Desulfopila inferna: one gene and its partner. The protein of the gene in region 2 interacts with the protein of the main gene of each other region in a pairwise test. Links are inferred from orthologs where the notes say so. Each region holds a gene or a part of one and is shown on either strand. Other genes may lie near its edges.

Evidence for each region.
Region 1: the proteins of JWG88_RS10250 (region 2) and groL interact in binary tests that used the Escherichia coli proteins (3 or more experiments, as listed by UniProt). The link is inferred for Desulfopila inferna from one-to-one orthologs.

Annotation. Positions count from the first base shown.
Region 1 is NZ_JAFFQE010000009.1:16,972-20,408, forward strand. Bases 550-3,437 are described here. They hold groL (chaperonin GroEL), read right to left. Parts: upstream 2,878-3,437; coding sequence 1,222-2,877; downstream 550-1,221. Other genes in these bases: JWG88_RS22250 (DUF6538 domain-containing protein), read right to left, coding at 636-824; groES (co-chaperone GroES), read right to left, coding at 2,941-3,228. In the rest of the region: JWG88_RS18690 (IS256 family transposase), read left to right, coding at 1-346.
Region 2 is NZ_JAFFQE010000003.1:458,128-461,990, forward strand. Bases 1-2,764 are described here. They hold JWG88_RS10250 (nucleotide exchange factor GrpE), read right to left. Parts: upstream 1,810-2,764; coding sequence 1,192-1,809; downstream 1-1,191. Other genes in these bases: dnaK (molecular chaperone DnaK), read right to left, coding at 1-1,042; ltaE (low-specificity L-threonine aldolase), read left to right, coding at 2,310-2,764. Outside these bases: more of ltaE, read left to right, coding at 2,765-3,332; JWG88_RS10260 (sigma 54-interacting transcriptional regulator), read right to left, coding at 3,366-3,863. UniProt on the Escherichia coli protein: Participates actively in the response to hyperosmotic and heat shock by preventing the aggregation of stress-denatured proteins, in association with DnaK and GrpE. It is the nucleotide exchange factor for DnaK and may function as a thermosensor.

The DNA.
Region 1 (3,437 bases), on a different replicon or contig from region 2:
GGCGGCACATGAAAAAGCTGCAGCGGTAGAGGTAAAGATGAGAAAAATGAAGCTCTACCAGGCGGCTGATAAGCTCAAGGAAGGCATTGCCGAGACATTGACGTATTACAGTTTTCCAAGCCAACACTGGCGTAGAATCAGAACAAACAATCCTCTGGAAAGGATCATGCGGAAGATCCGCCGCAGGACCAATGTTGTAGGCGCCTTTCCCGATGGCAATTCCGCACTGATGCTGGTTGCTGCACGGCTTCGTCATATAGCTGGAACCAAGTGGAGTACTAAGCGCTATCTGAATATGCAGTTGCTGAGAGAGTTGGAGATAGAAAAGCAGATGGAGGTAGCGTGAGGAGCACAGCAGTGCCAAAATACAAGATCAAGCCCTCCGGGTGCTCGCTTCGCTCACAACCTTGTATTTTGCCCCTTTGCTGCGCTTGACCAGAAATTGAAAGAAAAGGAAAAAAATGAATTAAACGGCTACCTCAAAATCAAATGTGCGAAAAATATTTGACACTACCTGGCGGAGTGAACCACTCTCGCTGAGGCCGAAGAGTTGATGCGAGGGGAGCAAGAAAAGCTGCATGTATGCGTTCTTGTCTCCTCGGGTTGAATACAAAAGTAATCCAAGGTGCTTCTGATTATTGAATAAAGGAAGCGATGCTTCTTGCTCTAAATCTGGCTGCTCGTAGCGCCCCAGTACGGAGAGAATATCTGAACTCAGTCTTGCCGACAAGAGCTTTCAAGTCCTTTGGAATACGTAAGCTGAAGATATAGCCGGAAGATGACTGATACAGGAATGCAGGTTGTGCGGAAAAAGAAAAGCCCATCGTTTACCTCCTCTCGTGTGTATAACGAGGGTGGATAAAGATGGGCCTAAAATCGCTGACTTGTGAATTTATTCAGCAATATCATTAACTTGGTGGCGATGCAGGGAATTGAACCCCGGACAACACGGATATGAGCCGTGTGCTCTAACCATCTGAGCTACATCGCCATTCAATAAGGGGAAAATAATTACTCTATTCAAGAAAGAGTGTCAACATCTTTTTCCGCTCTCTTTCACCTGATTTGCCGGCCGGATTCCCTGGCTCAAAGACCGGACGGCGGTATAAAATAAGGCGATAATATCTCTACCGATATTAGAAAAGGAGGACCACAGCAAGAGCGGTCCTCCTTCTTTATATACTACACTCACTATGTGAGTTCAGGCTGATTGGAACTGGCTTACATCATTCCGCCCATTCCACCCATTCCGCCCATGCCGCCCATTCCTGGAGGCATTCCACCACCGCCGCCTGCATTCTCATCAGGAATCTCAGCGATGACACACTCCGTGGTCAGCAGCATGCCGGCAACTGAAGCAGCATTCTGCAGAGCGGTTCTGGTAACCTTAGCCGGATCGATAACACCGGCTTTAATAAGGTCTTCATATTCTTCGGAGGTCGCATTGAAGCCTTCCGCGCCGGTGAGGGTTTTAACATGCTCAACGATAACGGAACCTTCACGCCCGGCGTTGGAAGCGATCTGACGAACCGGCTCCTCAAGTGCACGCAGCAGGATGTTCCTGCCAAGCTTCTGCTCTCCCTTGAGCTCGAGGGCAGCGAGGGCAGCGAGGCAACGAATATAGGCGACGCCGCCGCCAGGAACAACGCCCTCTTCGACAGCTGCACGGGTAGCATTAAGAGCATCCTCAACACGAGCTTTCTTTTCTTTCATTTCAATCTCGGTTGCAGCTCCGACATTGATGACGGCAACACCGCCGATCAGTTTTGCCAGACGCTCCTGGAGCTTCTCGCGGTCATAATCGGAAGTGGTATCTTCGATCATGGTACGGATCTGCTTGACGCGGCCGGCCAGTGCCTCTTTGTCGCCGGCGCCGTCAACGATTGTGGTATTGTCCTTATCAACCACGATGCGTTTACAGGTTCCGAGGTCATTGACGGTAACATTCTCGAGCTTGATGCCGAGATCTTCGGTGATGACCTGTCCACCGGTGAGAATGGCGATATCTTCGAGCATAGCTTTTCTGCGATCACCGAAACCGGGAGCTTTAACCGCGGCAACATTGAGGGTTCCGCGCAGTTTGTTGACAACCAGAGTCGCCAGCGCTTCGCCGTCTACATCTTCAGCGATGATGAAAAGGCCTTTGCCCATTTTAGCTACGGACTCAAGTACCGGCAGGAGATCTTTCATGCTGGATACCTTCTTCTCCACCAGGAGAATATAGGGATCTTCCATGGAAACTTCCATACGGTCGGGATCGGTGACAAAATAGGGAGAGAGGTAGCCGCGATCAAACTGCATACCTTCAACGACGTCCAGAGTGGTATCCATGGACTTAGCTTCTTCCACTGTGATAACGCCCTCTTTACCAACCTTATCCATGGCCTCGGCAATGATGTTACCGATGGTCTCGTCGCTGTTGGCGGAAATCGTACCGACCTGGGCAATCTCTTTCTGCTCTTTGGTCGGGGTGGCGATTTTAGCAAGCTCACTGACAACAAGCTCTACACTTTTGTCAATGCCGCGTTTGATTTCCATGGGGTTTCCGCCTGCAGCAACCAGCTTGACGCCTTCTCTGTAGATAGCCTGAGCGAGAAGGGTTGCCGTGGTGGTACCGTCACCAGCCACGTCGGAAGTTTTCGAGGCAACCTCACGCACCATCTGGGCGCCCATGTTCTCAAATTTATCTTCGAGTTCGATTTCCTTGGCAACGGTCACACCATCTTTAGTAATAGTGGGCGCTCCAAAGGATTTCTCCATGAGAACGTTGCGTCCTTTGGGACCGAGAGTTACTTTGACAGCGTTGGCAAGAGTGTTGACGCCTGTGAGGATGCGTTCACGGGCTTTGACTCCATAAATGATATCTTTTCCAGCCATTATCTTATTCTCCTTTTGTTATCTTCCCTGCGGTGCAAGGGCGGATATGAGGGGTATAATTACTTATTCTATAATTCCAAGAACGTCATCTTCACGCATGATGAGATAGTCTTCACCATCAAGCTTTACGTCTGTTCCGCCGTATTTAGAAAAGAGTACACGATCACCCTCTTTCACCTGGAGGGCAACACGTTCACCTTTATCGTTATTTTTTCCTGGCCCAACCGCTACAACCTCGCCCTCTGCCGGCTTCTCTTTTGCACTGTCAGGAATAATAATTCCACCTGCAGTTTTTGCCTCTTCCTCCAATCTTTTGACCAGAAGACGATCGTTTAATGGACGAATTTTCATTACTTCCTCCTATCTACATTAATTTCTACTATGATGAGTGGCCGCACATCGACCTCCCAGTTAAAAAAATAACCCGGACCCGGGTCACAAATTTGAGACTGGCCAAAATATATGGTTGGAAAATTAAAAATCAAGGGGCGGCTGCAAAAAAATGCTGCCGCCCCTTACTACGACTCAACCAATTGTAATTCTGTAAAAATGATGAGGAG
Region 2 (3,863 bases):
CCTTTGCCTGTACCATCGGCATCCTGGTCATACCACCAACCAGAATTACCTCGTCCACCTCGGAGGCAGAAAGTCCTGCATCCTTTAAAGCGGTGCGGCAGGGCTGAACGGTACGCTCGACCAGATCCTCTACCAGGCTTTCAAGCTTGGCACGGCTCAATTTTATATTGAGGTGTTTAGGTCCGGTGGCATCGGCAGTAATAAACGGCAGATTGATATCGGTTTCCTTGGTGGTGGAGAGTTCCATCTTGGCCTTCTCTGCCTCTTCCTTCAAGCGCTGCAGTGCCATTTTGTCGGTGCGCAGATCAATACCCTGCTGGCGTTTGAATTCGTCGGCCAGCCAGTTCACGATACGCATATCGAAGTCTTCACCGCCGAGGAAGGTATCACCATGAGTTGATTTCACCTCGAACACACCATCACCGATTTCCAGGATGGATACATCGAAGGTACCACCGCCGAGATCGAAGACTGCTATCTTTTCCTCACCCTTCTTGTCCAGGCCGTAAGCCAGCGAGGCAGCTGTCGGCTCGTTGATGATTCGCTGAACATTCAGTCCGGCGATTTTTCCGGCATCTTTGGTAGCCTGACGCTGTGAATCATTAAAATAGGCAGGTACGGTCACTACCGCATCGGTTACCTCTTCGCCAAGGTATTCCTCGGCTGTCTGCTTCATCTTTCCCAGAACCATCGCGGAAATCTCAGCAGGCCGGTAAACTTTTTTATCCACCTCGACTGAAACACTTCCATTTGTCCCTTCAACAATTTTGAAAGGGCTTACCTCAATGGATTTTTTTACTTCGGCATCGACAAATTTTCGACCAATAAGGCGTTTGATAGCATACAGTGTACGCTCAGGGTTAGTTACCGCCTGCCGTTTGGCGACCTGCCCAACCATTCGCTCTCCCTTATCCGAGAAAGCTACAATAGATGGAGTTGTTCTATTGCCTTCAGTGTTGGCGATCACCTTAGGGTCGCCACCTTCCATGATAGCCACGCATGAATTTGTGGTCCCAAGATCAATTCCTATAATTTTGCCCATGTCATTCCTCTCCTTATATCTTATAATCGGATTTTCCGAACTCCATCCAACTCAGTAGCGTTTCAATTGTGCGGCAATGTGTTAAAAGTTGTCATCTTCATGAATTTGTCAAGCCCCCGCATTTCCTTACCGGGGAGCGACAAGCAATCTCAACTCTCTGCTTTCCCGGAGGAAACGGTCACCTTTGCCGCACGCAACAGACGATCCTTGTAGAAATATCCCTTTTCAAACTCAGTGACCACGTGATTGGCAGGAATAGTATCGCTCGGCTCCATGGTCAACGCTTCTTCTTTGTTGGGATCAAAGGGTTCACCGACGCTTTTGATTGGCTCTACTTCAAATTTCCTCAAGGTTGCATGAACGCTTTTTAAAGTCAGCTCGACGCCTTCCAGTAATCCGGCAAGTTTTGTTTCAGCGTCGGCATCTTCAGCAACACCCTGACTGACAGCTCGCTCGAGGTTGTCTACAACGGGAAGAAACTCACGAAAAATATGCTCTCCGGCATACTTCATCGTTGTGGCGCGCTCTCTCTCACTGCGTTTTTTGTAATTTTCAAAGTCGGCGGCCAGCCGCAGAAGTTTATCGGTAAGGTCTGCAACCTCTTCCTGGGCCGCGGCAAACTGTTCTTCAAGACGCTTCTCTGCATCCCCGGAGGCTTCAGCGCCTCCATTTGTGACCGTTTCTTCACCCTCTGCAGGAGTTTTTGGCGAATTTTCCGCTCCCATCTCCTCTTCGGGAATATTCTCATTTTGCTCTTTTTTGCTCACTTACTCCTCCCAGACACAACTCAACTTGTTGATTAAATCGTAAAAGTCCACCAGATTTATCGATTAAACGTTCCCAGGCCCTGATATGTGCTGCAGAACGGCGGACAGGCCCTTTTACGACGCCATCAATCTTGATAACCTGAAAAAACCACAAAGTCTCAACATCCTATGAATACTTCTCTTTTGCTTTTTTAAACTTGTGCGAACAATAAGTAGCCCAATTTTCATTGTCAAGAAAAGCACCCATAAAAAACCTGCCTCTTCTTCGTCGGCCGCCGCTGCTTTCGCCCCGGTCTTGGTGTGCCCAATGGCTCTGTACCCGAAATGCTTTTCCTTGTACTCACTCAATGAGGTATCCATGATGATTTTGCAAAATTACGAGAGTATCATTTTTTTCAATATTGCAAAATTTTCAGTTTGCTATAAAAACATGGGGAGCATAAATGCTTGCTACACTCCGAGTGCGAGCATTCTATACCAACTCTCTATATGGAACTGCAATGAAAACACTGGATATGAGAAGCGACACGGTAACACGCCCTACTCCCGAAATGTCTGCGGCCATGTACGATGCCGCGGTGGGTGATGATGTTTACGGTGAAGATCCCACTACCAACAGACTGGAGAAGCTTGCTGCTGAAATAGTTGGAAAAGAAGCTGCGCTTTTCTGTCCATCGGGGACCCAATCAAATCTCACAGCTCTGCTGACACACTGCCGCAGAGGAGATGAATATATCGTCGGCCAGCAGGCCCACACCTATAAGTATGAAGGTGGAGGAGCAGCGGTTCTCGGGAGCATTCAACCACAGCCTTTGCCATTTCTTGAAAACGGCTGTCTCGATCTCGAAGAGGTGGAGAAGAATATCAAGGATGATGATTTCCATTTTGCCCGCACCCGCCTCCTCTGTCTGGAAAACACCCAGGGAGGACTGGCGCTGCCGCTTGATTACCTGGATGACTGCAATGCTTTTGCGGCACAACACGGGCTCCGTCTTCATCTTGACGGAGCACGTCTTTTCAATGCCGCCCGGAAATGGGATGTTCCCGCCGAACGGATTGCTCAATGCTTTGATTCCGTCTCCATATGTCTCTCCAAGGGGCTTGGAGCTCCCGTGGGCTCGCTGCTCTGCGGCGACCGAAGTTTTATCGACGAAGCCAGGAGGTGGCGTAAGGTTTTAGGCGGCGGGATGCGGCAATCGGGCTACATGGCCGCCGCAGGTATTTATGCTCTTGAAAATAATATTTTCCGACTCAGTGAAGATCAGCACAATGCCGAAGCACTGGCAAGGGGTTTGAGCGGTATTGACGAGCTTGATGTTCGATATCATGATACCCAGACCAATATGGTTTTTATTACCCTGCCGGAGAATTCTCTTGCCGGACTCCATGTATACCTCAGGCAGCGGGGAATCATCATTGCCCGGGGCACACAGGTCAGGCTGGTCACTCATCTGGAAATCGACAGAAAGGATATCGACTTCATAGTCTCGACCTTCAGCGAATATTACTCCAAAGCGCATTGAGAAGTGACCTGTTAACCTTAAGGAATTTCAGTCTCAGGACTCATCATATTTCTGCAGTTTATTCTGCAGGGTTTTACGGCTGATACCAAGCCGCCGGGCAGCTTCGCTTTTATTCCCCTCAGTCTCCTCCAGGGTCTGCAGGATGATCATTTTTTCCGCTTCATAAAGGGAGGTGGGCAGTTCGCTCTCCAGGGGAGGCCCGTTGCCGTTGTCCCTATATTTCTGAATAGAGAGCGGCAGGCTTTTCTCGGTGAGTTGATCACCGCGCATGAGGATCACTCCGCGTTCGATGGCGTTTTCCAGCTCCCGGACATTGCCGGGCCAGGGATACTTGCGGAGAAGCTTCAGACACTCCGGGGTTATCATGTCGACAGTGCGTCTGTTTTTCTGGGCAAATTTCTCAACGAAATGTTCAACCAGAGCAGGAATATCCTCTTCTCTCTCCCGCAGAGGCGGAACAGTGAGCATTACCACATTGAGCCGGTAATACAGATCTTCACGAAAAGCGCCGGCAGCAACCTCTTCTTCAAG